Regions from separate parts of the Streptomyces synnematoformans genome, predicted to be linked through region 2. Evidence: predicted binding sites of a transcription regulator. Region 2 holds the regulator's gene; each other region holds the start of a gene.
The links. Region 2 encodes HrcA, which represses chaperone genes, less so after heat shock. Its sites were predicted from a motif close to TTNGCACTCNGNNNNNCNGAGTGCNAA; they were not measured.
Positions count from the first base shown of each region.

Region 1: a site for HrcA is predicted at 11,445-11,471, ahead of groES (co-chaperone GroES). Genes of this name have one in related genera too.
Region 3: a site for HrcA is predicted at 2,854-2,880, ahead of groL (chaperonin GroEL). Genes of this name have one in related genera too.

Region 1 is NZ_BAAAPF010000115.1:140-13,155, reverse strand. Features, by position in the region: gene ABD317_RS18100 (GuaB3 family IMP dehydrogenase-related protein) at 1-597, opposite strand, end outside; gene guaB (IMP dehydrogenase) at 652-2,157, opposite strand; gene ABD317_RS18090 (RNA polymerase sigma factor ShbA) at 2,307-2,909, opposite strand; gene ABD317_RS18085 (response regulator transcription factor) at 3,211-3,822, opposite strand; gene ABD317_RS18080 (WhiB family transcriptional regulator) at 4,230-4,544, shown strand; gene ABD317_RS18075 (LysR family transcriptional regulator) at 4,554-5,615, opposite strand; gene ABD317_RS18070 (MOSC domain-containing protein) at 5,688-6,356, shown strand; gene ABD317_RS18065 (multicopper oxidase family protein) at 6,492-8,060, shown strand; gene ABD317_RS18060 (SDR family NAD(P)-dependent oxidoreductase) at 8,083-8,856, shown strand; gene groL (chaperonin GroEL) at 9,238-10,863, opposite strand; gene groES (co-chaperone GroES) at 10,988-11,296, opposite strand; gene ABD317_RS18045 (polysaccharide deacetylase family protein) at 11,542-12,486, opposite strand; partial or broken gene ABD317_RS18040 (polysaccharide deacetylase family protein) at 12,483-13,016, opposite strand, start outside.
Region 2 is NZ_BAAAPF010000032.1:19,671-32,686, forward strand. Features, by position in the region: gene ABD317_RS08575 (PfkB family carbohydrate kinase) at 1-328, opposite strand, end outside; gene ABD317_RS08580 (SAM-dependent methyltransferase) at 430-1,260, opposite strand; gene ABD317_RS08585 (redoxin domain-containing protein) at 1,475-2,071, shown strand; gene ABD317_RS08590 (cytochrome c biogenesis CcdA family protein) at 2,078-2,971, shown strand; gene ABD317_RS08595 (ribonuclease Z) at 3,106-4,011, opposite strand; gene ABD317_RS08600 (histidine triad nucleotide-binding protein) at 4,029-4,388, opposite strand; gene ABD317_RS08605 (S41 family peptidase) at 4,474-7,782, opposite strand; gene ABD317_RS08610 (16S rRNA (uracil(1498)-N(3))-methyltransferase) at 7,962-8,720, opposite strand; gene ABD317_RS08615 (nitronate monooxygenase) at 8,717-9,811, opposite strand; gene dnaJ (molecular chaperone DnaJ) at 10,014-11,147, opposite strand; gene hrcA (heat-inducible transcriptional repressor HrcA) at 11,148-12,173, opposite strand; gene ABD317_RS08630 (MBL fold metallo-hydrolase) at 12,320-13,016, shown strand, end outside.
Region 3 is NZ_BAAAPF010000387.1:506-5,780, reverse strand. Features, by position in the region: gene murQ (N-acetylmuramic acid 6-phosphate etherase) at 1-930, shown strand, start outside; gene groL (chaperonin GroEL) at 1,105-2,727, opposite strand; gene ABD317_RS32635 (cold shock domain-containing protein) at 3,038-3,241, opposite strand; gene ABD317_RS32630 (MoaD/ThiS family protein) at 3,637-3,915, opposite strand; gene thrC (threonine synthase) at 3,912-5,219, opposite strand; SAM riboswitch class I at 5,237-5,275, opposite strand, start outside.

The DNA.
Region 1 (13,016 bases), on a different contig from region 2:
CGTGTACGTGGCGCAGCCGCCGACGATGACCGGCACGTCGAGTTCGTAGATGAACTGCTTGAGGTTCAGCGGCTCGGCCGCCGACGAGACGTGCTCGGCGGAGACCGTCGTGCCGCGGATGACGAAGAGGTCCACGCCCGCGTCGACCACGGTCTTGGAGAACTGGGCCGTGCGCTGCGGCGACAGCGCCGCGGCCGTGACCACGCCGGACTCGCGGACCTCCGCCAGCCGCCGGCCGATCAGCTCCTCCTTGATCGGCTCGGCGTAGATGTCCTGCATCCGCCGTGTCGCGTCGTGCTCGTCGAGCGCGGCGATCTCGGCGAGCAGCGGCTCCGGGTCCTCGTAACGGGTCCACAGCCCTTCGAGGTTGAGCACGCCAAGACCGCCGAAGCGCCCGATCCTTATGGCCGCCTCCGGCGAGACGACCGAGTCCATCGGGGCGGCGAGGAAGGGCAGCTCGAAGCGGTAGGCGTCGATCTGCCAGGCGATCGAGACCTCCTTCGGGTCCCGGGTGCGCCGGCTCGGCACGATGGCGATGTCGTCGAAGGCGTACGCCTTGCGCCCGCGCTTGCCCCGGCCGATCTCGATCTCGGTCACGAATACTGCCCTTTCCAGACGGTTGCCGCCCCCAGTATCCCCCGGCGGGTCCGGTCAGGCCTTGCGGGAGTAGTTCGGGGCCTCGGTCGTCATCTGGATGTCATGCGGGTGGCTCTCCTTCAGGCCCGCGGAGGTGATGCGGACGAAGCGGCCGTGGTCCTTCATCTCCGGGACGGTGCGCCCGCCGACGTAGAACATGGACTGCCGGAGCCCGCCGATCAGCTGGTGGACGACGGAGGCGAGCGGGCCGCGGTACGGGACCTGGCCCTCGATACCCTCGGCGATCAGCTGATCGTCGCTCCTGACCTCTTCCTGGAAGTAGCGGTCCTTGGAGTACGACGTGGCGCCGCCGCGCGACTGCATCGCGCCGAGCGACCCCATGCCGCGGTACGACTTGAACTGCTTGCCGTTGATGAACAGCAGCTCGCCCGGCGACTCCTCGCAGCCCGCCAGCAGGCTGCCGAGCATCACGGTGTCCGCACCGGCGACGAGCGCCTTGGCGATGTCGCCGCTGTACTGCAGGCCGCCGTCGCCGATGACCGGCACGCCGGCGTCCCGGGCGGCGAGCGCGGCCTCGTAGATCGCGGTGACCTGCGGGACGCCGACGCCGGCGACCACGCGGGTGGTGCAGATGGAGCCGGGGCCGACGCCGACCTTGATGCCGTCGACGCCCGCGTCGACCAGCGCCTGGGCGGCGTCGCGGGTGGCGACGTTGCCGGCGACGACGTCGACGGCCGCGTTCGACTTGATCTTCGCGGCCATGTCGCCGACGAGCCGCGAGTGGCCGTGCGCGGTGTCCACGACGATGAAGTCCGCGCCGGCCTCGACGAGCGCCTGCGCGCGGTCGTACGCGTCGCCCGCGACGCCGACGGCCGCGCCGACGAGCAGGCGGCCCTCGTCGTCCTTGGCGGCGTTCGGGTACTTCTCGGCCTTCACGAAGTCCTTGACCGTGATGAGGCCCTTGAGCACGTCCCGGTCGTCGACCAGCGGCAGCTTCTCGATCTTGTGCCGGCGCAGCAGCTCCATGGCCTCCGCGCCGGAGATCCCGACCCGGCCGGTGACCAGCGGCATCGGCGTCATGATCGAGCGCACCTCGACGCTCCGGTCGGGCTCGAAGGCCATGTCGCGGTTGGTGACGATGCCGACGAGCCGGCCGCCCTCGTCGGTCACCGGCACGCCGCTGATACGGAACCGGCCGCAGAGCGCGTCCGCCTCGGCGAGGGTGGCGTCGGGGCGGATGGTGATCGGGTCGGCGACCATGCCGGACTCGGAGCGCTTGACCTGGTCGACCTTCTTGGCCTGGTCCTCGATGGAGAGGTTGCGGTGCAGCACGCCGACGCCGCCCTGGCGGGCCATGGCGATGGCCATCCGGGACTCGGTGACCCGGTCCATGGCGGCGGAGAGCAGCGGGATGTTCACCCTGACGTTCCGCGACACGCGGCTGGAGGTGTCGATCTCGCCCGGGGCCATGTCGGCGGCGCCGGGCAGCAGCAGCACGTCGTCGAAGGTGAGCCCGATGGTGGCGAACTTGTCAGGGACGTCGGCGGCGCGCTCTGTCATGACACCCTTCCGGTGGGTCTTGCCCGATGGGACTGACCATGGTAACGGCGCGCCGGGCAGGTCCGTAACGGGCCTGGTGACGGGTGCACGAAGGTACGAAGTCCGGCGGCCGGCGGGCCTTCGGTCCGTACACCGCGGGCGGCCCGCCGCTACTGGCGCGCCAGCGCCCGCAGCCTGCTCAGCGCCCGGTGCTGCGCCACCCGCACCGCGCCCGGCGTCATCCCGAGCATCCGGCCCGTCTCCTCCGCGCTGAAGCCCGCCGCGACCCGCAGCAGCAGCAGCTCCCGCTGGTTCGCCGGCAGGCTCGCCAGCAGCTGCTTCGCCCACTCGGCGTCGCTGCTCAGCAGCGCCTGCTCCTCGGGCCCCAGCGAGTCGTCCGGCCGCTCCGGCATCTCGTCGGAGGGCACGGCGGTGGAGCCGGGGCCGCGCATCGCCGCCCGCTGCAGGTCCGCGACCTTGTGCGCGGCGATGGCGAAGACGAAGGCCTCGAAGGGGCGGCCGGTGTCGCGGTAGCGCGGGAGCGCGCAGAGCACCGCGATGCAGACTTCCTGCGCGAGATCGTCGACGAAGTGCCGTGCGTCGCCCGGCAACCGGTGCAGCCGCGTGCGAACATAGCGGAGCGCCAGCGGATGCACGTGGGCCAGCAGATCGTGCGTCGCGCGCTCGTCGCCCTCGGCGGCAAGCTGTACGAGGCCCCTGATCTCGCCCGGCCTTTCGGCCGTCTGGGAAACAGTGGTCTCGTTGCCGCGCATCCGTCCATGGTGCCTCGCCCCCGAACGTTCCGCGGTATCGCGGCCGTCGTTGTAGACCGAAGCGTTATGCGCAACTGCGCGGACAGTCACCACGAGCGCCCTCCCTTCGCTTCCCCCGTCCGGGATTCCGCTGTGCCCCTTGCGCGCCGCCCACAAGAACCCATGCCTCAAGCATGCGCCTTCGCGCGCGAAACCGGGCCGTCCCGCGGCCCGCGGCCCCCGCCCGCGGGCCCGCCGCCGCGTACGGGACGGGTGCGCAGGGCCGGGGCACCGGCCCCCGGCGCGGCGGATGCGCGGCAGGTCAGCGTACGAGACCCCAGCGGAACCCGAGCGCCACGGCGTGCGCGCGGTCGGACGCGCCGAGTTTTTTGAAAAGCCTGCGCGCGTGCGTCTTCACGGTGTCCTCGGAGAGGAAGAGTTCGCGGCCGATCTCGGCGTTGGACCGCCCGTGGCTCATGCCTTCGAGCACCTGGATCTCGCGCGCCGTGAGCGTCGGCGCAGCCCCCATCTCGGTGGAGCGCAGCCGCCGCGGCGCGAGCCGCCACGTCGGGTCGGCGAGGGCCTGCGTGACGGTGGCGCGCAGCTCGGCGCGGGAGGCGTCCTTGTGCAGGTACCCGCGGGCGCCGGCGGCGACCGCGAGGGCCACGCCGTCGAGGTCCTCGGCCACGGTCAGCATGATGATCCGCGCCCCCGGGTCGGCGGAGAGCAGCCGGCGCACGGTCTCGACGCCGCCGAGGCCGGGCATCCGTACGTCCATCAGAATCAGGTCCGAACGATCGGCACCCCAGCGGCGGAGCACTTCTTCGCCGTTAGCCGCCGTCGTCACGCGCTCTACGCCGGGCACGGTCGCGACCGCGCGGCGAAGCGCCTCTCGGGCGAGTGGGGAGTCGTCGCAAACGAGGACGGAAGTCATGGCCGCCCTCCGGAGCTGATGCGCGTCACCTTGAGCCTCCAGGGCTGGTACGTATCGTCACCTTCGGCGGTCGACCGTTCATCGGGCGCGCCCGGGACGAACGCGGTCAACCGCTTCCGCACTCTCAACGACGGTCACCCGAAAGAGTTACGGGGGCTTCCGGCACCTGTGGCAACGACTGTCGCCACGGGGACCGGGGCCACACACGTCGCCACTCTAGGTGATGAACCGGTCACGGAGTAAGAGCCGCCACGCCGCGCCGCACCATGACCCGAATGCACCAATTCAGCCCGTTCTGATCAGCTGTTTTCTATTTTCACTATGAGTACTATTTACATCTGGTAAGCCCGGAGAGGTAGTGTCACGACCGTTAGGGGTCTTCCGTGGCGCTTCCAAGGTGATACAAAATGGCTGATTTCTCCCGTCTGCCGGGCCCGAACGCCGATCTGTGGGACTGGCAGCTCATCGCAGCCTGCCGCGGTGTCGACAGCTCGCTGTTCTTTCACCCGGAAGGGGAGCGGGGCGCCGCCCGCAGCGCACGGGAAGCATCCGCCAAGGAGGTGTGCATGCGCTGCCCCGTGCGCGCGGAGTGCGCGGCGCACGCGCTGGCGGTTCGTGAGCCGTACGGCGTGTGGGGCGGGCTGACGGAGGACGAGCGCGAGGAGCTGCTGGGCCGCGCCCGGCACCGGGCGCCGGCACCGGCGCCCACACACCACAACTGATTCGGTGCGCTACGGGGCGGGCGCGGCGGCCCCCGCGGCGTCGGGGGCGTCCGCGGTCTCGGGAGCACCGGCGGTCCCGGCGGTGTCCGCGTGCACGGCGGCCGTCGCCAGCCGGTCGAGCATCGCCGCCACCGTCGGCACCCGGGCCAGGTCCGGCAGCGTCAGCGCCACCACCTCCCGCCGTGCCGCCGGCGCCAGCGGCACGGTGACGACCCCACGCGGCGGCACCGCCCGCACCGCGAGCCCGGGCAGCACCGCCACCCCCAGCCCGGCGCGCACGAGGCCGACGACCGCCGGGTAGTCGTCCGTCGCGAAGTCGATACGGGGCCCGAAGCCGGCCCGTTCGCACAGCTCCACCAGGTGCCGGCGGCACCGCGGGCAGCCCGCGATCAGCGGCTCCCCGGCCAGCTCCGCCAGCTCGACCCGGCCGGCGGCCGCGGCGGGGTGGTCCTCCGGCACCAGGCAGAGCAGCCGGTCCGTGAGCAGCGGCCGGACGACGAGCCCGTCCCAGCCGTCCGCCTCCGCGTCCGACCCGGCCGCGGCGGCCGCGGCGGCCCCGCCTGTCGTGTCCGTACCCGCGTGCGCGCCCGTCCCCGTACCTGTACCTGCGTCCGCCGACGGGTAGCGGAACGCCAGCGCGATCTCGCACTCCCCCTCCCGCAGCATCCCCACCGACCGCGGCGGCTCCGCGTCCACCAGCGAGATCCGCGTCCCCGGGTGCGCCGCCCGCATCGCCGCCAGCGCGCCCGGCACGATCGTGGAACTCCCGCTCGGGAACGACACCAGCCGCACCCGCCCCGCCCGCAGCCCCGCGAGCGCCGCGACCTCCTCCTCCGCCGCGGCCAGCCCGGCGAGGATCCCGCCCGCGTGCCGCAGGAGCGCCTCCCCGGCCTCGGTCAGCCGCAGCTCCCGGCCCGCGCGGACCAGCAGCGGCGTGGCCGCCGCCTGCTCCAGCGCCCGCATCTGCTGGCTGACGGCGGGCTGGGTCAGGCCGAGTTCGCGGGCGGCGGCGGAGTACGAGCCGGTCGCGGCCACGGCCCGGAAAACGCGCAGGTGGCGGGCGTCGAACATGCCCCCAGCCTAGGCGAGTCCCGGTCGGAAACCGCTTTGAGCGCTGTCGGCGGGGGCGGTTACCGTCGAGGGATGCACCTGCTCTCCGTGAACCTCGGCCGTCCGCAGACCGCGCCCGACATCACCGACGCCCCCGGCTTCGTCACCGGCATCGACAAGCGGCCGGCCGACGGGCCCGTGCGCGTCGAGGAGCCCGGCCCCGAGGGCGTCGGCGGCAGCGGCCTCGCCGGCGACGTCGTCGGCGACCTCCGCCACCACGGGGGCACGCACCAGGCGGTGTACGCGTTCGCGCGCGAAGACCTCGACGTCTGGGCCGCCGAACTCGGCCGCGACCTGCCCAACGGCGTCTTCGGCGAGAACCTAACCACCGCCGGCGTCGACGTCTGCGGCGCGCTCATCGGCGAGCGCTGGCGGGTCGGCGCCGACCTGCTGCTGGAGGTCACCAGCTCGCGCATCCCCTGCCGCACGTTCGCCGGCTGGCTCGGCGAGCAGGGCTGGGTCAAGCGCTTCACGCAGGCGGCCCGGCCGGGCGCGTACCTGCGCGTGATCGAGCCGGGCGAGATACGCGCCGGGGACGCGGTCCGCGTCGAGCACCGCCCGGACCACGAGGTGACGGCCGCCTTCTGGTTCCGCGCGCTCACCCTGGAGCGCGAGCTGCTCCCCCGCCTCCTCGCCGCCGGCGACGCGCTGCACCCGGAGTCCCGGGAGAAGGCCCGCAAGGCGGCGGCCCAGACGGCCTGACGCCCCCGGCCCGGCGGCGCCGGGCCGGCCCGCGCTCTCGGGGGTGTCCCGGAGACGCGGCTCAGGGGCGCCTCCGGGACGTACCCGTGCCATACCCGATGCCCGCCGGGCCCTCATGTCAGAAAACTCTGACACATGACGAAGACGAACGGACGGGGGTCGCGGCTCAAGCGGGTGCTGCTCGTGCTGGCCGCGGTGGCGGCCACGGTCGTGAGCACCGTGGCCGGCGCCGGGCTGTGGCTCTACACCGGCGCGGACGTCTCCACGGTCGGCAAGGTCGACTTCCGCAACGAGCTGCTGATACCGCCGCTGGAGGAGGGCGAGGTGCAGCCGGACGGCACCCGCGTCTTCCGGCTCGGGATACGGGCGGGCGAGACGGAGTTCCGGCCCGGGCAGCCCACGCCGACCTGGGGGTTCACCAGCCCCGCGACTGCCGCCGCCGACCGCTGGCCCGGCACGTACCTCGGGCCGACGCTGCGCGCCGAGCGCGGCGAGAAGGTCCGCGTCGAGGTCGCCAACCGGCTCGACGAGCCCTCCACCGTCCACTGGCACGGCATGCACCTGCCCGCCGCCATGGACGGCGGGCCGCACCAGATGGTCGACGCCGGCGGCGCATGGGAGCCGCACTGGCCCGTCGACCAGCCCGCCGCCACCCTCTGGTACCACCCGCACCCGCACGGCGGGACCGAGCGGCACGTGCAGCGCGGGCTCGCCGGGATGTTCCTCGTGGACGACGCGCCGGCACGGCAGCTCGGCCTCCCCGACGAGTACGGGGTGAACGACCTCCCCGTCGTCGTCCAGGACGTGCGCTTCAACGGCGCCCGCTTCGACCACGGCCACCGGTTCCTGCGGAACACCGGCTTCCTGGGGGACGAGACGATGGTCAACGGCACCCTCGCCCCGTACCGGGAGGTACGCGACGAACTCGTCCGGCTGCGGCTCCTCAACGCCTCCACCGCCCGCGTCTACGACTTCGGCCTCGCCGACGACCGCGCCTTCGACCTCGTCGCCACCGACGGCGGCCTCCTCGGCGCCCCCCACCGCACCGACCGCCTGCCGCTCTCCCCCGGCGAGCGCGCCGAGATCCTCGTGCGGATGGCGCCCGGCGAACGCACCGTCCTGCGCAGCAGCCCGCCGGGCGGCGGCGACTTCTGGCAGTCCCGCTTCTCCGGCGGCGACGACTCCTTCGACGTGCTGGAGCTGCGCGCCGCCGACACCCTGCGCCCCGCCCCCGACGTACCCGCGCGGCTCGCCGACGTCGAACTGCCCGACCCGGCCGACGCCTCCCGCGAACGCCACTTCGACCTGCGCATGAGCGGCATCAACGGCGCCCCGATGGCGATGGACCGCATCGACGCCACCGTCGAGCGCGGCGCCACCGAGGTCTGGACCGTGCGCAACCGCGACGGCGTCACGCACAACTTCCACGTCCACGACGTGCAGTTCCGCGTGCTGGCGGTGGACGGCGAACCGCCGCCGCCGGAGCTGCGGGGGCGGAAGGACACCGTGTACGTGCCGAGCGGCCGGGAGGTGAAGATCGCCCTGCGCTTCGACGGGCCGCCCGACCCCGACGTGCCGTACATGTACCACTGCCATCTGCTCTCCCACGAGGACGGCGGGATGATGGGCCAGTTCGTCGTCGTGGAGCCGGGCGGGGCGGCCGGGCGGGTCCCCGGTGGGAGCGGCGGACATGCCGGACACTGAGCGCGCCCGCTAGCGTGCGGACATGACCACTGCGCTGATTACGGGATCGACGGCCGGCCTCGGCGCCGCCTTCGCGCGCCGCCTGGCCGCCTCCGGACACGACCTGGTGCTCGTCGCCAGAACGGCGGAACGGCTGCACGAGCAGGCCGCCGAACTCCACGAGCGGCACGGCGTCGAGGCCGCGGCGCTGCCCGCGGACCTGGCGACGGAGGAGGGCATCGCCGCGGTCGAGGCCCGCCTCGGCGAGGCCGGCCGGCCGGTCGACCTGCTGGTCAACAACGCGGGCTTCGGGCTCAAGGGGCGCTTCCTGCAGGTGGCGCTCGCCGACGAGCTGACGATGCTGAAGGTGCACTGCGAGGCGGTGCTGCGGCTGACGACGGCCGCGGCGGCGGCGATGCAGGAGCGGTCGCGCGGCGCGGTGGTGAACGTCGCGTCGGTGGCGGCGTTCGTGCCGCGCGGGACGTACGGGGCGAGCAAGGCGTGGGTGGTGCAGTTCACGCAGGGGGTGGCGCGGGACCTGGCGGGCAGCGGGGTGCGGCTGATGGCGCTGTGCCCGGGGTTCGTACGGACGGAGTTCCACGAGCGGGCGGGGATGGGGACGGACCGCATCCCGGGGTGGATGTGGCTCGACGCGGACCGGGTGGTGGCGGAGGCGCTGCGGGACCTGGGGCGGGGGCGGACGGTGTCGATTCCGGACCCGCGGTACAAGGCGCTGATGGGGGCGGCGAAGCTGGTGCCGCGCGGGTTGCTGGGGCGGGTGTCGTCGGGTGCGGGCAGCAAGTACGGCCCCCGCTGACCGGGGTCCAGCCCCGGCAGGGGGTGTTCCCCGACCCCGCCCCTTCCCGAACCTCAGGGGCTCCGCCCCCGAGCCCCCCGCACGCCCCCACGACCGCCGGCTCCGCCACGCAGTCGACCCCCGAGGGCTCCGCCCCGGCCCCCGCACCCGCGGCTCCGCCGCGCGGGCGGGGCCCCACCTCAGGCGGGTGGGGGCCCCGGCCCCGGCGCGGTTGCACCGCCGGGGCCGGCCGCCGCGGGCGGGAACCCGCCGGTGAGGCCGCGCGACCGTCCGCCGCCCTCACCGGAGGTCAACGCGCAGGGCCCCGCCCCGTACGTTCGCGTACGGCGCGGGGCCCTGACGGGCGCACCCGGGGCGGTTGTCCGCCGCCCCGACCGGAGGTCAGTGCGCGTGGCCGTGGCCGTGGCTGTGGCCCTGGTCCTCCTCCGGCTCCGGCTTCTCCACCACCGCGCTCTCCGTGGTCAGCAGCAGCGACGCGATGGACGCCGCGTTCTCCAGCGCGGAGCGGGTCACCTTCACCGGGTCGATGACGCCGGCCTTCACCAGGTCCCCGTACTCGCCGGTCGTGGCGTTGAAGCCCTGGCCGCCCGTCAGCTCGGCGACCTTGGAGGTGATGACGTACCCCTCCAGGCCCGCGTTCTCGGCGATCCACCGCAGCGGCTCGACCGCCGCGCGGCGGACGACCGCGACACCGGTGGCCTCGTCGCCGCTGAGGTCGAGGCTGCCCTCCAGCACCTTCGCGGCGTGCACGAGCGCCGAGCCGCCGCCGGCGACGATGCCCTCCTCGACCGCCGCGCGGGTGGCGGAGATCGCGTCCTCCAGGCGGTGCTTCTTCTCCTTCAGCTCGACCTCGGTGGCCGCGCCGACGCGGATGACGCACACGCCGCCGGCCAGCTTGGCCAGCCGCTCCTGCAGCTTCTCGCGGTCCCAGTCGGAGTCCGTGGCCTCGATCTCGGCCTTGATCTGCGCGACCCGGCCGGCGACCTCGTCGGACTTCCCGGCGCCGTCGACGATCGTCGTGTCGTCCTTGGTGACGACCACGCGGCGCGCGGTGCCCAGCACCTCCAGGCCCACCTGGTCCAGCTTGAGGCCGACCTCCTCGGAGACCACGGTGCCGCCGGTGAGGGTGGCCATGTCGCCGAGCATCGCCTTGCGGCGGTCGCCGAAGCCGGGGGCCTTGACCGCGACGGAGTTGAAGGTGCCGCGGATCTTGTTGACGACGAGGGTGGACAGGGCCTCGCCCTCCACGTCCTCGGCGACGATCAGCAGCGGCTTCGACGAGCCCGCCTGCATGACCTTCTCCAGCAGCGGCAGCAGGTCCTGGATGGAGGAGATCTTGCCCTGGGTGATCAGGATGTACGGGTCCTCCAGCACCGCCTCCATGCGATCCTGGTCGGTCACCATGTAGTGCGACAGGTAACCCTTGTCGAAGGCCATGCCCTCGGTGAAGTCCAGCTCCAGGCCGAAGGTGTTGGACTCCTCGACGGTGATGACGCCGTCCTTGCCGACCTTGTCCATGGCCTCGCCGATGAGCTGGCCCACCTGCTCGTCCTGGGCGGACAGCGCGGCGACCGCGGCGATGTCGGACTTGGAGTCGATCGGGCTGGCGGCCTTCAGCAGCTCGTCGGAGACGGCCGCGACGGCGGCGTCGATGCCGCGCTTGAGCGCGGCGGGGGAGGCGCCGGCGGCCACGTTGCGCAGGCCCTCGCGGACCAGCGCCTGGGCCAGCACGGTGGCGGTGGTGGTGCCGTCACCCGCGATGTCGTTGGTCTTGGTCGCCACCTCCTTCACGAGCTGCGCGCCCAGGTTCTCGTAAGGGTCCTCGACCTCGATCTCGCGGGCGATGGTGACGCCGTCGTTGGTGATGGTCGGGGCGCCGAACTTCTTGTCGATGACGACGTTGCGGCCACGGGGGCCGATCGTCACCTTCACGGTGTCGGCGAGCTTGTCCACGCCGCGCTCCAGAGCGCGGCGGGCGTCCTCGTCGAACTTCAGAGTCTTCGCCATGAAACGTGGGTCCTCTCAAAGGGCGCCGTAGGGAGCGCCGACGCCCCGGCCCGTTTCGGTATGTGGTGCTCGGCGAACGGATCCGGGGCGCGGCCTGGGGTGCGGAAGAAGCGGGAGCGCCCCGTTACTTCTCGATGATCGCGAGCACGTCGCGGGCAGAGAGGACGAGGTAGTCCTCGTTGTTGTACTTCACCTCGGTGCCGCCGTACTTGCTGTAGAGAACGACGTCGCCGACGGAGACGTCGAGCGGCAGGCGGTTGCCGTCCTCGAAGCGGCCCGGGCCGACGGCCAGGACGACGCCCTCCTGGGGCTTCTCCTTGGCGGTGTCCGGGATGACCAGGCCCGAGGCCGTGGTCTCCTCGGCTTCGAGCGTCTGGACCACGATGCGGTCCTCAAGCGGCTTGATGGCAACCTTGGTGCTGGCGGTCGTCACGATCCGACCTCCCCCTTCGGAGATCTCGCGGGGTTGAATGTCTGGGGTGGCGACCCAGGAGGACCCGTCGTCGCGGGTGCCGGATCCGCCTCGTCGCTGTGTTGGCACTCTCCCTCGGGGAGTGCCAGAGCCGAGGTTATGCCGCCCTTTAGCACTCGGTCAAGCCGAGTGCCAGATTGCCGCCGTCCGGGTCGCCCACCCGCCCGTACGCCCCGTACAGCTGTGCGAGCCGGGCCCCGTCCGCGTCACATGTAGTCCTCCAGCCGGGCCACCGTGTACCCCTGCCGCTGGATCTCCCGTACCAGCTCCGCCAGCACGTCCGTCATCGTCCGGCCGCCCTGCTGCCCCGGCCCCCGGAAGTGCGCCAGCACGATGTCGCCGGGGCGCAGCCGGTCGCCCTCGCGGTACTCCAGGCCGCCGGCCTTCATCTCCGCCCGCCACAGCGGCACCGCCCGTACGCCGCAGGAGGCCGCGGCCCTGAGCGTCGCCGCGTCGTACTCGCCGTAGGGCGGCCGGAAGAGCGTCGGGCGGACGCCGAAGCGGTCCGCGACGCGCTCCTGCTGGCGGCAGATCTGGCGGCGCTGCGCGGCGTACGGCAGGGAGGTGAGGTCGGGGTGGGTGAGGGTGTGGCCGTGTACGGAGTTGCCGAGGCGCTGCAGCTCCGCGAAGTAGCCGTAGTCCTCGCCGGTACCTCCCCCGACTGCGGAGTCGGCGAGGAACATGCTGAACGGCAGCCGCAGGTCCGCCGCCATGTCGATGAGCGCCGGGTCCTTGTTCACGCCGTCGTCGATGGTGACGAAGACGACCTTGTCGCGCGTCGGCACCCGGTCCACCACGGCCGGCAGCCCGGAGGGCTCCGGCCGCACGGGGCGGGCGGCCGGCGGCTCGGGCGGCGGGGCGAGGGGGCGGTCGAGGCCCCAGCGGTGGTACGCCCCGGGGGCGGCGGCGCGGCCGCCCTGGGTGGCCCCGTCGTCCCCGCCTGCCCCGCCGGGCAGCGCGCGGGGCGTGCGGCCCCCCTGCCCGGCGCCCGGCTTGCCGTCCCCGGCCCCCGCCGCGGACTCGCCGGTGGTCTCCGGGAACCACTCCTCCGTGGGCCGGGCGGCGTCCGCGCAGGCGGTGAGCGCCAGCAGGCAGGCGGCGGCTATCGCGGCGGCGGACGGCCGGCGGCGGACGGCGCGGCTGCGCCTCATACGTAGTCCTCCAAGCGAGCAACGGCGAAGCCCTCGTCGTTCGCCTTACGGAGCACCGTACGGACGACATCGGCCATCGTGCCGCCGAATTCGGAAGGACCTTCGAAGTGGGTGAGCACGATATCGCCGGGGTGGAAGGCGGTGTCCGCCCGGGAGTACGTCCAGCGGCCGGGGAACGCCTCCTGCTGCCACAGCGGCACGAGGTCGATGCCGCAGTCCTTCGCCGCGCGCAGGGTGTCGCCGTTGTAGTTGCCGTAGGGCGGGCGGAAGATCCGCGGGGCGGCGCCCATCTCGCGCCTGAGGACGCGCTGCTGGCCGCAGATCTCCTCGCGCTGCGCCGCGTAGGGCAGTTCGCGCAGGTTGGGGTGGTGGAGGGTGTGGTTGCTGACGGTGGTGCCGAGGTCCCGGAGGGCGCGGAAGTAGGCGTAGTCGTCGCGCGCGGCGTCGTCGGTGAGGAAGGCGCTGACGGGGACGTCCAGTTCGCGCAGCATGCGCAGCAGCTCGGGGTCCTTGCGGTGGCCGTCGTCGAT
Region 2 (13,016 bases):
GGGACACGTCGATGCCCTCGCCGGCCAGCGCCTCCTGGCAGTGGTCGCCGTAGACGTCGTCGCCGAAGGCGGCGGACAGCGACGTGCGCAGGCCGAGGCGGGCGAGGGCCGTCGCCATGTTCGCCACCCCGCCGGGGCTGGAGCCCATGCCGCGGGCCCAGGACTCCGTGCCGCGGACGGGCGCGCTGTCCAGGCCGGTGAAGACGATGTCGAGGAAGACCGTCCCCGTCAGATACACGTCGATGGCCGGATCCGCCGGGTCGCGCACGTGCTTCAGCGGGTCCACGGCCGCGGGCGACGGGGCAGGCGGGCCGGTGGGCGTGGTCACCTGGGGCCTCCCTCCTGACTCCGGCCGGACCCTCTCTGTCCGGTCTGTCCGGCTGAAATCAGTCTGCCTCAGCCCACTGACAACGGCCCTCCGCGGACGCGTCAGTGCTTGCGGGCGACGCCGCAGTAGTGTGCGACGTCGGCGCGCGTGCCGACCTGCGGAGCCTCCTCCGGGGCCGGGCGCCAGCGGGGGCAGGAGACGACCCCCGGCTCCAGCAGCTCCAGTCCGGCGAAGAGGGTTTCGACCTCGGCGGCCGAGCGGATGACCAGCGGGGAGCTGCCGCGCCCGTTCCAGTGCTCCGCCACCTGGTGCATCGCCTCCGTGTCGACCTCCGTCGTCGGGTGGGAGACCACCAGATAGCTGCCCGGCGGTACCGCGTCCATCAGCCGGCGGATGACCGCCCGCGCCACCTCGATGTCGGGCATGTGGTTCACGATGCCGAGCATGGTGACGGCGACCGGCCTGGTGAAGTCCAGCGTGTGTGCCGCGCTCCGCAGGATCTCCCGCGGATCGTGCACGTCCGCCTCGATATAGGCGGTGGCGCCCTCCGGAGTGCTCGCGAGCAGGGCGCGGGCGTGCGCGAGGACCAGGGGGTCGTTGTCCACGTAGACGACCCGGGCGTCGGGGGCGGCGCGCTGGGCCGCCTCGTGGGTGTTGTCGGCCGTGGGCAGGCCGGTGCCGATGTCCAGGAACTGCCGTATCCCCAGCTCGCCGGCGAGCAGCCGGACGGAGCGGCTGAGGAACAGCCGGTCCTCACGCGCCGACCTGACCAGGGCGGGGGCCATGGCGAGCATGTCGTCCCCCGCCTTGCGGTCGACGGCGTAGTTGTCCTTGCCGCCGAGCCAGTAGTTCCACACCCGCGCCGAGTGCGGCACGGTGCTGTCCACCCGGGAGTGGGGGTCGAGGTCGTCGTTCGGGGAGCGCTCGTGCATCGCGGTGACTCTCCAGGCGTCGGAATGTGTGTGCGTGACCATATGCGACGACGGCCCGGGGCGCGCGGCGGAGGCACCGGTTCGGCCGGAGCACCCCCGCGCAGCCGGCTCACGGACGCCGTGGCCCGACGTCACTCATCCGTAAGAAAAGATGTGCTGCCCTCCCGGGCTCCGCGGGCTACCTTCACCACCGAGACGACACAGAGGAGTCCCCTTGCGCGCCCGTACGCTTCTCCCGGCCACCCTGGCCGCCGCCCTGCTCGCTCTCGCCGGATGCGGCGACAGCCAGGACCCCGCGCGCGCCGACGACGCGGGGTCCTCCCCCTCGGCGGCTCCCTCCTCCGCACAGCCGCCCGACGACGGCGGCAACGACGACGGCGACAGCGGGGGGCCGGCGGCGGAGGTGCCCGAGGCGCTGGCCTTCACCGGGACCACGGTGGGCGGCGACCCGTTCGACGCGAAGACGCTCGCGGGCAAGCCCGTCGTGCTGTGGTTCTGGGCCCCGTGGTGCACGGTCTGCCAGGGCCAGGCCCCCGAAACCGCCGAGGTCGCAGCCGAGTTCGAGGGCAGGGCCCACGTGCTCGGCGTGGCCGGACTCGACAAGCGCGACGCCATGCAGGGCTTCGTCACCGACACCGGGGTCGGCGCCTTCCCGCATCTGGCCGACGAAACCGGGGACATCTGGAAGAAGTTCGAGATCACCGAGCAGAGCGTCTACGTGATCCTCGACAAGGACGGCGAGACCGTCTACGAAGGGGTGCTCCCCGGCGGCGACGGCCTGGCGGAGAAGCTCTCCGACGTCACCGGCTGAACCGGCATGGCCGACCTGCCGCTCGCCCTCGCGCTCGGCGCCGGGATGCTCGCCGCCGTCAACCCGTGCGGCTTCGCCCTGCTGCCCGCCTACCTCTCCCTCCTCGTCCTCGGCGACGACGCGCCCGGCCGCACCGTCGCCGTCGGTCGCGCCCTCGCCGCCACCGCGGCCATGACCGCCGGCTTCGCCGCCCTCTTCGGCGTCTTCGGCCTCGCCGTCCAGCCCGTCGCCGGACAGGTCCAGCGGCACCTGCCCTGGTTCACCATCGCGTTCGGCCTGCTCGTCGCCGCCGCCGGAGCATGGCTGCTCGCCGGCCGCCAGCTGTCCGTCCTCGCCCCGAAACTCCGGCGCGCACCGAAGCTGAGCCGCTCCCTGCCCTCAATGGTGCTGTTCGGCATGGCCTACGCCACCGCGTCCCTGGGCTGCACCATCGCCCCCTTCCTCGCCATCGTGGTCTCCGCCTTCCGCAGCGGCAGCACCGCGGAGGGCGTCGCGCTGTTCGCCGCCTACGCCGCCGGGATGGGACTGATCGTCGGTGCGGCCTCGCTCAGCGTCGCGCTCACCCGCACGACCGCCGTCACCCCCCTGCGCCGCCTCGGCGCCTCCACCCCCCGGATCGGCGGCGGAGTGCTCCTCGTCGTCGGCGCCTACGTGGCGTACTACGGCTGGTACGAGATCCGCACCAGGGACGACCCCGGCACCACCGACCCCGTGATCGACGCGGCCGGCACCGCCCAGCGGGCCCTCACCGACGCCGTGGACGCCGCGGACCCGGCGGCGGTCGCCGGGCTCTGCGCCGCACTGCTCGCGGCGGCCCTGCTCGTCCGCACCCGTCGCCGCGCCCGCCGTCCCGCCCGTACGGAGACGGGGGCGGGCCCGGCGGCCGACCCCGCGGCCTGACCCGTGGGGGGCAGACGCTCCTTCTCGCCCTGCGGCGCGCACGAAGGTGGCGTGGGTGTCGCGCACGGTGCTCCCGCCGCACAGGGGACGGCGGGAGCACCGCGTCCCGCACGGGCCCCCGCGCCGTGCCGCCCTCACCGCCGCGGCGGCACCGGCACCCGCCCCAGGTCCGTCGCGACCGTCAGCGGCCCCGCGTAGCCCGCCTCCCGCGCCTCCCGCGCGAAGTCCGCCGGGTCCGGGTAGCGCTGCGAGAAGTGCGTGAGCACCAGGTGCCGTACGCCCGCCGCGACCGCCACGCCCGCCGCCTGGGCCGCCGTCAGGTGCCCGTACTCGACGGCCAGCGCGGTCTCCGTGCCCAGGAACGTGGACTCGATGACCAGCAGGTCCGCCTCCTCGGCCAGCGCGTACACGCCCTCGCACAGCCCGGTGTCCATGATGAACGCGACCCGCTGCCCGCGGCGCGGCTCCGACATCTCCTCCAGCCGCACGCCCCGCAGCGAGCCCTCGCGCTGCAGCCGGGAGATGTCCGGGCCCGCGATGCCCGCCCGGGCGAGCCGGCCGGGGAGCATGCGACGGCCGTCCGGCTCGACGAGGCGGTAGCCGTACGCGTCCACGGGGTGGTTCAGCCGGCGCGCCTCAAGGGTGTACGCGGGCGTGACGGCGGCCACGCCGTCCCCGTCGACCGGGCCCGCCTCGATCTTCGCGGTCTCCCGGTACGCACTCGCGTACCGCAGCCGCTCGTAGAAGTGCCGCCCGCTGGCCGGGAAGTGGACGGTGACGGGGTGCGGGACGCGGTCGAGGTTGATGCGCTGGACGACGCCGGGCAGGCCGAGGCAGTGGTCGCCGTGGAAGTGGGTGACGCAGATGCGGTTCAGGTGGTTCGCGGCCACGCCGGCGCGCAGCATCTGGCGCTGGGTGCCCTCGCCGGGGTCGAAGAGGATGCCGTCGCCGTCCCAGCGCAGCACGTAGCCGTTGTGGTTGCGCTGCCGGGTGGGGACCTGGCTGGCCGTGCCGAGGACGACGAGTTCGCGGGCGGACACCGCCGGGGAGACCGGGGCTACCCGGGCGGCCAGTTCAGGCCGCGGCCGCCGAGCACGTGCGCGTGCACGTGGAAGACGGTCTGGCCGGCGCCGGCGCCGGTGTTGAACACGACGCGGTAGCCGGTGGCGACGACCTTGTCCTCGGCGGCGACCTCGGCGGTCTCGCGCAGCACGTCGGAGATGAGCTGCGGGTCGGCGGCGGCGAGGCTGCCGGCGTCCGGGTAGTGGGCCTTGGGGATGACCAGGACGTGGGTGGGCGCCTGCGGATTGATGTCGCGGAAGGCGATCGTCGTGGCGGTCTCGCGGACGACGGTCGCGGGCACCTCCCCCGCGGTGATCTTGCAGAACAGGCAGTCGGCCTGCGGCTCCCCGGCCATGTTCCCGGCCTCCTTCGGACGAGTCGGGCGGTACGGGCCGCATGGTACCCCGCGGCCCGTACCCGGTGCCCCGCCGCTGCTCCGGCTACTCCGCCTGCTGCCCGTGGTCCGCCTGGTCCGCCCGCTGGCCCGGCAGTTCCGGCGGCGCCGCCGCCGGGCTGCGCTCCAGCGCCTCCAGCGCCAGCCGCACCGCCGTCTGCAGCTGCGGGTCGCGGCCCTGCGCCCAGTCCTCCGGGGTGAGCTGCACGTCCACGTCCGGCTCGACGCCGTGGTTCTCCACGTCCCAGCCCGGGCCCTCCATCCAGATGGCGTACTTCGGCTGCGTCACGAGCGTGCCGTCGACCAGCCGGTAGCGGCTGTCGATGCCGACGACCCCGCCCCACGTCCGCCGCCCGACGATCGGGCCGATGCCCAGCGCCCTGATGGCGGCGCTGACGATGTCGCCGTCGGAGCCGGAGAACTCGTTGGCCACGGCGACCACCGGGCCGCGCGGTGCGTCCATCGGGTAGCTGACGGGCCGCATGCCGCGGCCCGCGTCCCAGCCGACGATGCGCCGCGCCAGCTTCTCCACGACGAGCTGCGAGGTGTGCCCGCCGCGGTTGTCGCGGAGGTCGACCACCAGGCCCTCGCGGGCGACCTCGACGCGCAGGTCGCGGTGGAGCTGCGCCCAGCCGGGGCCCTGCATGTCGGGCACGTGGAGGTAGCCGAGGCGGCCGTCGGACGCTTCTCTTACAGAGGCGCGCCGGCCGGCGACCCAGGCGTGGTAGCGCAGCGGCTCCTCGTCGGCGACGGGGACGACCACGGCGTGGCGCACGTCCCCGCCGTCCGCGGGCAGCACGCTCAGCTCGACGGGCTTGCCCGCCGAGCCCACCAGCAGCGGCGCGGGCCCGGCCAGCGGGTCCACGGGCCGGCCGTCGACGGCGACGATCGCGTCGCCGGGCCGGACGGCGGCGCCCGGCGCGGCCAGCGGGGAGCGGGCGTGGGGGTCGGAGGTCTCGGCGGGCAGGATCCGGTCGACCCGCCAACGGCCGTCGTCGGCCCGGGAGATGTCGGCGCCGAGAAGCCCCTGCCGCCGCTCCGTGCCGGCCGCGGCCGCGCCGCCGCCGGGGGGCACGACGTACGCGTGCGACGTGCCCAGCTCGCCCTGCACCTCCCACAGCAGGTCGACCAGGTCGTCGTGGGTGGCGACGCGCTCCAGCAGCGGGCGGTAGCGGTCCAGCACGCCGTCCCAGTCGACGCCGCCGAGGTCGGCGCGCCAGAAGTTGTCGCGCATCAGCCGGCCGGCCTCGTCGTACATCTGCCGCCACTCCGCGGCCGGGTCGAGCAGCTGCCGTACGCGGCTGAGGTCGACGGTGACGTTGTCGCCGTCGCCGTCGTCGGCGTGGCTGGGCTTGCGGTCGGCGGGGACGACCTTGAGCTTGCCGTCGGTGCGCAGCAGGATCCGCTTGCCGTCGCCGGTGACGGTGAAGCCGTCGGCGTCGTCGGCGAGTTCCTCGACGCGCTGCTTGCCGAGGTCGTAGCGCTCCAGCCGGGTGCCGGGCCCGTCGTCGTCAGGGCCGGCGGCGTCGGCGCCGAGGACGCCGCGCAGCGGGTGGACCAGCCACAGGAGGCCGCCGTCCGCCGCGCGCAGTGTCGAGTAGCGGGCGGCTTCGACGGGGAAGGGCAGGATGCGGTCGGCGAGGCCGTCGAGGTCGATGCGGGTGACCGGCGGGGTGTCCGGCGAGCCCGGGTCGTCGCCGTCGTCGGAGCCGCCGCGCTCCGGGGCCCGGCCGTGGCGCTGCGGGCCGAACGGCGAGGGGGTCTCGGCGGCGAGCGTGATCAGGTGCGGGCGGCAGGCGTACGGGAACGACAGGTCGAAGACGTGGCTGTCGTAGACCGGGTCGAAGGCGCGCTCGGAGAGGAACGCCAGGTGCTTGCCGTCGGCGGTGAACGCCGGGGAGTAGTCGCGGAAGCGCAGCGGCGTGGCCTCGGCGACGGACAGCCCGTCGGTGGTGGCCAGCCGCAGCTGACGCAGCTCGCCGGGCCCCGGGTGGGACCAGGCCAGCCAGGCGGAGTCGGGCGAAAACACCAGCCCGCCGACGTCGCCGTACTCGCTGGCGTCGACCTCCCGCACCTCGCCGGAGGCGCGCTCCACGAGCAGCACCCGGCCGTCGTGCGCGGCGACGGCGACGCGGCTGCCGTACGGCGCGACGGCCAGCCCGGTAACGCGGCCCAGGCGCCCCGCGGCGACCCGGCGGGGCGGGGCGCCGGCGTCGCGGCCCGCGGCGGGAATGAACTCCAGCGCGTCCTCGCCCTCGGCGTCGGTCACCCACACGACGTGCTCGGCGCCCTCGGCGCGGAACACCCGCGGCAGCCGGGCCCGTACGCCCGGCTCGGCGGCCAGCGCGCGGGCGGGCCCCTCCCGGTGGGTCACCCAGTGCAGGGTGCCGCGGATCTCGACGGCGCTGCCGCGGCCGGTGTGGTCGGGGCGGGCAGCGCCGAGGTCGCGGCGGGGGCGCAGCGGGCGGGGGCGCAGGTCGGTGCGCTGGCCGCCGAGGCGGATGTCGACGCGGCGCGGCTCGGTGCCCTCGGCGAGGTCGTCGAGGAGCCAGAGTTCGCCGGCGGCGGCGTAGACGACGCGGGTGCCGTCGGTGGCCGCGTGGCGGGCGTAGAAGCCGCCGAGGGGGGTGTGGCGGCGGGGCGTGGCGAACGCGTCGGGCGTGTCGGACGCCTCGGGCGCATCGAGGGCTGAGAGGTCCACCGAGTAGAGCGCGCCGGTGCCCTCGTGGTCGGAGAGGAACGCGAGCCGCCCGCCGGCCCACACCGGGCACTCGGCGTTGCCGAGGAGGGCGTCGAGGCCCGCGGGCCGGGTGAACTCCGCGTCGGCGGCGGTGCGGAGCCACAGCCGGCCGGCGGTGCCGCCGCGGTAGCGCTTCCAGTACGCCGCCTCCCGGCCTATGGTCGCCGTGAGCAGCGCGACGCGGCCCTCCGGCCCGTACGCGACGTCGCCGACGGGCCCGAACGGCAGCGTCTGCGCGGGGCCGCCGTCGGGCGGCACGGCGCGGGCCCAGGTGCGGCGCAGGGAGTACTGGCCGTGGGTGGTGAGGGCCAGCACGTCGCCGTCGGGCGTCCAGCCGCGTACGGAGGTCTTGCCGCTGCCCCAGTACGTCAGCCGCACGGGCGCGCCGCCGTCGAGGGGCGCGGTGAGGACCTCGGGGGCGCCGTCGCGGGTGGAGGTCCAGGCGACGCGGGTGCCGTCGGGCGCTATGCGGGGGTGGTCGACCGGCATGTTGTCGGCGCTCACCCGCCAGGCGCGGCCGCCGTCGAGGGGCGCGGCCCAGACGTCGTCCTCTGCCGTGAAGGTGATCAAGTCGCCGTGCAGGTGCGGGAATCGCAGGTAAGCAGGCTGAGTCACGTCGATCATCCCATCATGCGGAGGCGGCGCTCACCACCGCTTTGCGGTGCGGTGTGACCTTCGTCCCGTACCCGATGGGAACATACGGGGGCGTACCGTCGAACAACCGGGGAAAACCCCTTCGACAGCGGCGTGCGGGACGTCCGGATCCGGGCATACGGAACCTCCGCCGCGGGCGGTCAGGACCACCGGCCGGTGGCGGCGAGCACCACGGCGCCGGCCGCGGTGCCGGCGGTGGAGGTGCGCAGCACGGTCGGCCCCAGCCGGTACGCCCCGGCGCCGGCGCCCTCGAACGCGGCCAGCTCCGCCGGCGTGACCCCGCCCTCGGGGCCGACCACCAGCACGACCTCCCCCGTCCGCGGCAGCGCCGCACCGGCCAGGGGCGCTGTGCTCTCCTCGCCTTCCTCGTGCAGCACGGCGGCGAACGCCGCGCCCGCGAGGAGCGGCAGCAGCTCCTTCGTCGAGTGCAGCCCGGCGACCTCGGGGAAGCGCAGCCGGCGGGCCTGCTTGCCCGCCTCGCGGGCGGTGGCGCGCCACTTGGCCAGGGACTTCCGCCCGCGCTCTGCCCGCCACTGCGTCACGCACCGGGAGGCCGCCCACGGCACCACCGCGTCCACCCCGGTCTCGGTCATGGTCTCCACGGCCAGCTCGCCGCGGTCGCCCTTGGGCAGGGCCTGCACGACGGTCAGCCGCGGCCGCGGCGCCGGCTCCTCGCGCACCTCGGCGCACGTCACCAGCAGCCGGTCGGGGCCCGTCACGCCGGTCACGGTGCCGTACGCGCCGCGGCCGGCGCCGTCGGTGAGCACGACGTCCTCGCCGGCGCGCAGCCGCCGCACGGACACCGCGTGCCGCCCCTCGGGCCCGGTCAGCGCCAGCACCGCGCCGGGGCGGGCGTCGGCGAGCAGGTCGGGCTCCGCGACGAACACGGGGGCGGTCACAGCATGCCGTCCGAGGCGTCGCCGGCGGGCTTGGCGGCGCCGCTGAGGGCGTCGGCCAACTCCCTGGCCAGCACCTCCACCAGCTCGGCGGCGGGCAGTTCACGCGCCAGCCGGTAGCCCTGGCCGGCCCACAGCGCCATGCCCTGCGGGTCGCCGACGCGGGCGGCGGCGGCGCGCAGCGGGGAGGTCAGGTGGTGGACCTGGGGGTAGGCGGCGGGGGCGTACGGGCCGTGTTCGCGGACGAACCGGTTGACCAGCCCGCGGGCGGGGCGGCCGGAGAAGGCGCGGGTCAGCTCCGTGCGCGTGAACACCCCGCCGCTGACGGCCCGTTTGTGCAGCGCGCTGGCGCCCGACTCGGGGCAGACCAGGAACGCGGTGCCCAGCTGCGCGGCGGCGGCGCCGGCGGACAGCACCGCGGCGATCTGCCCGCCGCGCATCAGCCCGCCGGCGGCGATCACGGGCACGTCCACCGCCTCCAGCACCTCGGCGAGCAGCGTGAGCAGCCCGCGGCCCACCCGGTCGTCGCGCGGGTCGTTGCGGAAGCCGCCCTGGTGGCCGCCGGCCTCGACGCCCTGCACGCACAGGGCGTCGGCCCCGGCGGCCTGCGCCCGGCGCGCCTCGACGACGTTGGTGACGGTGACGACGGTGTACGTCCCGGCGCGGGCGAAGGCGTCGAGCACGGCCGGCGGGGGGCAGCCGAAGGTGAACGAGACCAGCGCCACCGGCTCGTCGAGGAGGATGGCCACCTTGGCGTCGAAGGCGTCGTCCGTGCCGGCGTCGGCGTCGCCAAGACCGGTGCCGTACCACTCGACCTCGCCGGCCAGTTGCTCGGCGTACGCCTCTATCTGGGCGGGGTCCGGCGGGGCGGGGGGCTGGGGCAGGAACAGGTTGACCCCGAAGGGGCGGTCGGTGACGGCCCGGAGCTGGCGGATCTCCTCGTACATCGCCTCCGGCGTCTTGTACCCGGCGGCGAGGAACGCCAGGCCGCCGCCCTCCAGCACGCCGGCGGCGAGCTGCGGGCAGGATGCGCCACCGGCCATGGGCGCCTGCACGATCGGGAAGGTGAAGAGATCGTTCAGCTCGGTGGGCATGGCTCAATCCTGTCATGCAGCTCGGACACCGACGGCCCGCTCCGATCATGGAATCCGCACGTCTTCACGCGCCCGGGACGGTGACGTCCCACCCACCGCGCCCGCCACCCGGGCCGCACCGGCGGCGGCCCGGCGGGCGCCCCGGCGACAGCCCGCCGGCACGGCCGGCACCGGACGACACCGCCGACACCGGCCGCCGCCGCTAGCGTCCGCTCCAGGCGTCCTTCAGCCGCGAGAACAGCCCCTGCTGGCCCGGCTTGAACTGGCCCTGCGGCCGCTCCTCGCCGCGCAGCTGGGCGAGTTGGGTCAGGAGCCGCTCCTGCTCCACGTCCAGCTTCTGCGGCGTCTCGACCTCGACGTGGACGACCAGGTCGCCCCGGCCGCCGCCGCGCAGGTGCGTGACGCCGCGCTGGTGCAGCGGAATGGCCTGCCCCGACTGCGTGCCCGGACGGATGTCGACCTCTTCGAGCCCGTCGAGGGTCTCCAGGTTGACCTTCGTGCCCAGCGCCGCTGCCGTCATCGGGATCGTCACCGTGCAGTGCAGGTCGTCGCCGCGGCGCTGGAAGATCGGGTGCGGCAGCTCGCGGATCTCCACGTACAGGTCGCCCGCCGGGCCGCCGCCCGGGCCGACCTCGCCCTTGCCGGCGTGCTGGATGCGGGTGCCGGTGTCGACGCCCGCGGGGATCTTGACCGTCAGGCTGCGCCGCGAGCGCACCCGGCCGTCGCCCGCGCACTCGGGGCACGGCGTGGGCACCACGGTGCCGAAGCCCTGGCACTGGGGGCAGGGCCGGGAGGTCATGACCTGGCCCAGGAACGAGCGGGTGACCTGGGAGACCTCGCCGCGGCCCCGGCACATGTCGCACGTCTGCGCCGACGTGCCGGGCGCCGCGCCCTCGCCGCTGCAGGTGCCGCAGACGACCGCGGTGTCGACCTGGATCTCCTTGCTGCCGCCGAACGCCGCCTCCTCCAGCTCGATTTCGAGCCGGATCATGGCGTCCTGGCCGCGGCGGGTGCGCGAACGCGGCCCGCGCTGGCCCTGGGTGCCGAAGAAGGCGTCCATGATGTCGGAGAGGTTGCCGAAGCCGCCGGCGCCGAAGCCGCCGGCGGCGGCGCCGTTCTGCGACAGCGGGTCGCCGCCGAGGTCGTAGACCTGTTTCTTCTGCGGGTCGGAGAGGACCTCGTAGGCGGCGTTGATCTCCTTGAACCGCTCCTGGGTCTTCGGATCCGGGTTCACGTCCGGGTGCAGCTCGCGCGCGAGTCTGCGGAACGCCTTCTTGATCTCCTCCTGCGAGGCGTCGCGTCCGACGCCGAGGACCGCGTAGTAGTCCGTGGCCACTTATGACTCCGCCAGGATCTGTCCGACGTACCGTGCCACTGCGCGTACCGCTCCCATCGTTCCGGGGTAGTCCATGCGGGTAGGTCCGACCACGCCGAGCTTCGCGACCGCTTCACCGGTGTCGCCGCCTGAACCGTATCCGACGGAGACGACCGAGGTGGAGGTGAGCCCCTCGTGGTCGTTTTCGTGGCCGATACGCACCGTCACGCCCGGTTCCTTCGCCTCACCCAGCAGCCTGAGGAGCACCACCTGCTCCTCCAGTGCCTCCAGCACGGGCCGGATGGTGAGCGGGAAGTCGTGGTCGAAGCGGGTGAGGTTGGCGGTGCCGCCGATCATCAGCCGTTCCTCGGTCTCCTCCACCAGCGTTTCGAGCAGCACCGACAGCACGGTCTGCACCGTGCCGCGGTCGTCCGCCGGGAAGGACTCGGCCAGGTCCGCCACCAGCCGCGGCACGTCGCCGAAGCGGCGGCCCACGACGCGGCTGTTGAGCCGGGCCCGCAGGTCGGCGAGGGAGTCCTCGCTGATCGGCGCCGGGCAGTCGATCACCCGCTGCTCGACCCGGCCGGTGTCGGTGATGAGCACGAGCATGACGCGCGCGGGGGCGAGCTGCAGCAGCTCGACGTGGCGCACCGTCGAGCGCGTCAGGGACGGGTACTGCACGACCGCCACCTGCCGCGTCAGCTGCGCGAGCAGCCGCACCGTGCGCCCGACGACGTCGTCGAGGTCGACGGCGCCGGACAGGAAGTTCTGGATGGCCCGCCGCTCGGGCGCGCTGAGCGGCTTGACGTCGGCGAGCTTGTCGACGAACAGCCGGTAGCCCTTGTCGGTGGGGATACGGCCGGCGCTGGTGTGCGGCTGGGCGATGTACCCGTCGTCCTCCAGGGCCGCCATGTCGTTGCGCACCGTCGCCGGGGAGACGCCCAGGTGGTGCCGCTCGGTGAGGGCCTTGGAGCCGACCGGCTCCTCCGTGCCCACGTAGTCCTGGACGATGGCGCGCAGCACTTCGAGCCGACGCTCGCTGAGCATGCTGCCCACCTCCGCACTCGGTGTCCTGTCCGTCCGGCCGTGCCGCCGCTGGCACTCGACGGCGGGGAGTGCCAGGGTCCGGGGCCAGTGTACGGCCGGGTACGGCGGCTCAGGCAAGGCGGCCCGTCACGGTATAGCGTCGAGGCATGGACGGCGGATGGGAAGAGCCGGCGCCGGACGTCGTACGGTGCCGCCTGCCCCGCTGGGACGCGACCGCGGGCGCGGTGGCCGGGCCGGCGGGCGTGCTGCTCATCGACACGGGCGCCTCGCTGCGCCAGGGCGCGGAGCTGCGCCGCCGGGTACGGGACCGCTTCGGCCGCCCCGTGACGCACATCGCGCTCACGCATCCGCACTTCGACCACGTGCTCGGCACCGCCGCCTTCGCCGGGGCCGAGGTCCACGGCCCGGCGGGCATCGCCGCGCGGCTGCGCGGGGCGGGCCGGGAAGAGCTGCGCGCGGACGCCGTACGCCACGGTCTTGACCCCGACGCGGCCGCGGAGGCCGCCGACGTCCTGGTCGCCCCGCGGCACGCGGTCTCCGGCACGTACCCGCTGGACCTCGGGGGCGGCCGGGAGGTGCTGCTCGTCGAGCTGGGCGCGGCGCACTCGGCGCACGACATGGCCGTGTACGTCCCGGGGCGGCCGGCCGTCGTCTTCTGCGGCGACCTGGTCGAGGAGTCCGGCCCGCCGCAGGCGGGGCCGGACGCCGCCCCGGCACGGTGGCCGGCGGCGCTGGACCGGCTGCTGGAGCTGGGCGGCCGGGCGGCGGTGTACGTGCCGGGGCACGGGGCGCTCGTCGATGCGGAGTTCGTGCGGGCCCAACGCGACGAGCTGGCGCGGCGCG
Region 3 (5,275 bases), on a different contig from region 2:
TCTCCCTCAGCCGACATCCGCCGGGAGCTGGAAAGCCTGACCACCGAAGCGTTCCGGCCCGAGCTGGCGGAGATCGACCGCCTCGCCAGCCTGGAGATCGCCAGAATCATGAACGAGGAGGACAGCGGCGTGCCGGGCGCGGTCGCCGCCCAGCTGCCGCAGATCGCCGCGGCCATCGACGCCACCGCCGAGCGGATGGCCCGCGGCGGCCGGCTGCTCTATTTGGGCGCCGGCACCGCGGGCCGGCTCGGGGTGCTGGACGCCAGCGAGTGCCCGCCGACGTTCAACACCGACCCGGCGCAGGTCGTCGGCATGATCGCCGGCGGTGACAAGGCGATCCGCACGTCCACGGAGGGCGCGGAGGACAGCAAGGAGCTGGCCGCCGCCGACCTGGAGGCCGCGGGCCTCGGCCCCGACGACACGGTCGTCGGCATCTCCGCCTCCGGCCGTACGCCGTACGCCGTCGGCGGCGTGACGTTCGCGCGCGCCCGGGGGGCGCTGACCGTCGGGCTGTCCTGCAACGCCGGTTCGGCGCTGTCCGCCGCCGCGCACCACGGCATCGAGGTCGTCGTGGGCCCCGAGCTGATCGCCGGGTCGACGCGGCTGAAGGCGGGCACGGCGCAGAAGCTCGTGCTCAACATGCTCTCGACGATCACGATGATCCGGCTGGGCAAGACGTACGGGAACCTGATGGTCGACGTGCGCGCCTCCAACGAGAAGCTGCAGGCCCGTTCGCGGCGCATCGTCGCGCTGGCGACGGGCGCGGGCGACGAGGAGGTGGAGGCCGCCCTCGCCGAGACCGGCGGGGAGGTGAAGAACGCCATCCTCACCATCCTCGGCGGCGTGGACGGCGGTACGGCCGAGCGGCTGCTCGACGCCTCGCACGGCCATCTGCGGGTGGCGCTGAAGGCCGCGACCGACGTGAGCTGACCAGAACCCCGGCAGACCCCGGCAGACCCCGGGCAGCCCCAGCCCCCCGCAGACCCCGCACACGCCCGAGGGCGGCACCCCCTTCGGGGTACCGCCCTCGGTTCGTCGGTCCGTCCGCGGACGTCCGGGCCCGGTGGCGCCCGGACCCGGCGGCCCGGATGCGGCGATCCCGGATCAGAAGTCCATGTCGCCGCCGGGCATACCGCCGCCGGCCGGGGCCTTCTCCTTCTCCGGCTTGTCGGCGACGACGGCCTCGGTGGTGAGGAACAGGCCCGCGATCGACGCCGCGTTCTGCAGCGCGGAGCGGGTCACCTTGGCCGGGTCGATGATGCCCTCGGCGATCATGTCGACGTACTCGCCGCTGGCGGCGTTGAGGCCGTTGCCCGGGGTCAGGTTGCGCACCTTCTCCACCACGACGCCGCCCTCAAGGCCGGCGTTGACCGCGATCTGCTTCAGCGGGGCCTCCAGGGCCAGCTTCACCGCGGCGGCACCGGTGGACTCGTCGCCCTGCAGCTCCAGCTTCTCGAAGACGTGGCCGGCCTGCAGCAGGGCCACGCCGCCGCCGGCGACGATGCCCTCCTCGACGGCCGCCTTCGCGTTGCGCACGGCGTCCTCGATGCGGTGCTTGCGCTCCTTCAGCTCGACCTCGGTCGCGGCGCCGGCCTTGATGACGGCCACGCCGCCGGCCAGCTTGGCGAGCCGCTCCTGCAGCTTCTCGCGGTCGTAGTCGGAGTCGCTGGCGTCGATCTCGGCGCGGATCTGGTTGACCCGGCCCTGGACCTGCTCGCTGTCGCCGGCACCGTCGACGATGGTGGTCTCGTCCTTGGTGATGACGACCTTGCGGGCGCGGCCCAGCAGGTCGAGACCGGCGTTCTCCAGCTTGAGGCCGACCTCCTCGGAGATGACCTGGCCGCCGGTGAGGATGGCGATGTCGCCGAGCATGGCCTTGCGGCGGTCGCCGAAGCCCGGGGCCTTGACGGCGACGGACTTGAAGGTGCCGCGGATCTTGTTCACCACGAGGGTGGACAGGGCCTCGCCCTCGACGTCCTCGGCGATGATCAGCAGCGGCTTGCCGGACTGCATGACCTTCTCCAGGAGCGGCAGCAGGTCCTTGACCGCGCTGATCTTGGAGTTGGCGATGAGGATGTACGGGTCCTCCAGCTCCGCCTCCATGCGCTCCATGTCGGTGGCGAAGTAGGCGGAGATGTAGCCCTTGTCGAAGCGCATGCCCTCGGTGAGCTCCAGCTCAAGACCGAAGGTCTGCGACTCCTCGACGGTGATGACGCCTTCCTTGCCGACCTTGTCCATGGCCTCGGCGATCAGCTCGCCGATCTGGGTGTCGGCGGCGGAGATGGAGGCGGTGGAGGCGATCTGCTCCTTGGTCTCCACGTCCTTGGCCTGCTCCAGCAGGGCGGCGGAGACGGCCTCGGTGGCCTTCTCGATGCCCCGCTTCAGCGCCATCGGGTTGGCGCCGGCGGCCACGTTGCGCAGGCCCTCCTTGACCAGCGCCTGGGCCAGGACGGTCGCGGTCGTCGTGCCGTCGCCGGCGACGTCGTCCGTCTTCTTCGCGACCTCCTTGACCAGCTCGGCGCCGATCTTCTCGTACGGGTCCTCGAGCTCGATCTCCTTGGCGATGGAGACACCGTCGTTCGTGATCGTGGGGGCGCCCCACTTCTTCTCAAGGACGACGTTCCGGCCCTTGGGGCCCAGGGTGACGCGGACGGCGTCGGCGAGCTGGTTCATGCCGCGCTCAAGGCCGCGCCGCGCCTCCTCGTCGAACGCGATGGTCTTGGCCATTGTGTTGAGTCCTCCCGGACAGGGGGGTGGTCTGTGTCCGGACCGCGCTGGCGCCCGCGACGGACGGTCCGCACCCGCGTGGTTCCCGCCCACCCGACGTACGGACCTCACCGAACCGGTCCCGTGCTGTCACTCTCACGTGGAGAGTGCTAACGCCAATGATTAGCACTCGCCCCCTGCGAGTGCAAGCGGGTACGGGGTTCTCACGCGCAGAGCGGAACCGGACAGCCACCGGACGGCAGACAGCAGAGGGCCCGCACCCCGGGGGGTGCGGGCCCATCGCAAGTCGTCCGTGGTCGATGCCCGGCGCTCAGCCGTTGACGCGGACCATGTCTGCCTGCGGCCCCTTCTGACCCTGCGAGATCTCGAACTCGACCCGCTGGCCTTCTTCGAGGGTGCGGTACCCGTCCATCTGAATCGCGCTGTAGTGGACGAAGACATCCGCACCACCGTCGACCGCGATGAAGCCGTACCCCTTCTCCGCGTTGAACCACTTGACGGTGCCCTGAGCCATTCCAAACTCCCCTATTGCTGGCCCTTACACAGGACCGCACTCCGCGGACCCGGGTCAGACCTCACCCCCGGATACACGCCGGGGCGTGCGCCGGAACGCGTCGACCGCGGCTGAATGTATCCGCACAGATGCCCAGTGCAACAGGTCACTCGGACGAGAATTCTGCGGACACTCGATCGGTATTTTTCCGATCAATCCATGCATTCAACGACAACTCGGGCAGGGCATAGCTGACCATCACGACAAATAACTCTCCGCAATTACCCGGAACTTGTCGCGTTCTCATAGGCATGGAGCAAGGACCACGAGGGGGGAACGCCCCAACCCTATCGCGTGCACGGACATGCGAACGGCCCCACTCCGGATCAGTGGGGCCGTGCGCGCGGCGGCGGGGTTCAGCAGCCCCCGGCGACCGCCGGGATGATCGAGACGCCGGCCCCCTCCGGGGTGGGAGTCTGCAGGCCATCGGCGAAGCGGACGTCGTCGTCGTTCACGTAGACGTTCACGAAACGGCGCAGCTTGCCTTGATCGTCAAGCACCCGCGCGGCGATCCCGCGGTGGTTCTTCTCCAGGTCTTCGATCACGTCGGCGAGGGTCGCGCCCTCGGCGCTCACCTCCGACCGGCCGTCTGTATACGTACGGAGGATGGTCGGAATTCGGACGTTCACGCTCATGATGCGAGGCCAGCCTCTCGGAAGGAGTCGAGTGTGGGACGAATGATCGCGCTCGGCCCCGTGGTGGGGGCGACCGCGTCGAGAGTCTTCAGGCCGTCGCCGGTGTTGATCGCGACGGTGGTCCCGGCCGGGTCGATCCGGCCGTCCGCGACGAGCTTCGCCAGCACGCCGAAGGTCACGCCGCCCGCCGTCTCCGCGAAGACGCCCTCGGTACGGGCCAGCAGCTTGACCGCGTCGACGACCTCGGCGTCCGTGACGTCCTCCACCGCGCCGCCCGTGCGGCGGGCGATGTCCAGGACGTACGGGCCGTCGGCCGGGTTGCCGATCGCGAGGGACTTGGCGACCGTGTCGGGCCGCACCGGACGCACCACGTCGTGGCCGTCCTTGAAGGCCCGCGAGACCGGGGAGCAGCCCGCCGCCTGGGCGCCGAAGATCTTGTACGGACGCTCCTCGACCAGCCCCGCCGCGATCAGCTCCTTCAGCCCCTTGTCGATCTTCGTGAGCTGGGAGCCGGAGGCCACCGGGATGACGATGTTGTCCGGGAGCCGCCAGCCGAGCTGCTCGCAGATCTCGTACGCGAGGGTCTTGGAGCCCTCCGCGTAGTACGGGCGGAGGTTGACGTTCGTGAAGCCCCAGCCCTCGCCGGCCGGGTCGCCGATCAGCTCGGAGCAGAAGCGGTTCACGTCGTCGTACGTGCCCTCGATGCCGACGACGTCGCCGCCGTAGACGGCCGCCATGACGACCTTCGCGTGCTCCAGGTCGTGCGGGATGAACACGCACGACCGCAGCCCCGCCCGCGCCGCGGCGGCGCCGACCGCGCCGGCCAGGTTGCCGGTGGAGGAGCAGGACAGCGTGGTGAAGCCGAAGGCGCGGGCGGCCTCGACGGCGATGGCGACGACGCGGTCCTTGAAGGAGTGCGTCGGGTTGCCTGAGTCGTCCTTGACGTGCAGCTCGCCGGTGACGCCCAGCTCGGCGGCGAGCCGGTCGGCGCGGTGCAGCCGGGTGAAACCCGGGTTGAGGTTGGGTGCGGACGCCACGTCGGCCGGGACCGGCAGCAGCGGCGCGTACCGCCAGATGCTCCGCGGGCCCGCCTCGATCCGGGCGCGCAGCCGCGCGGCGGACTCGGCGTCGCCGCCGGGAAGCTCGTACGCCGCCTCCAGCGGCCCGAAACACGTCTGGCACGCGAAGACGGGACCCAGCGGCACCCGCTCCCCGCACTCCCGGCAGGACAGCGCGACGGCGGGACCCAGATCGACGGCGCCGTCGTCGACGGCGGTGCGGGTGGCAGCTGTCTCTACAGCCATAGTGGCGAGGCCCTCTCTCCTCATCTTCCCCGCGACGCATCTCGCCGCAGGACGGA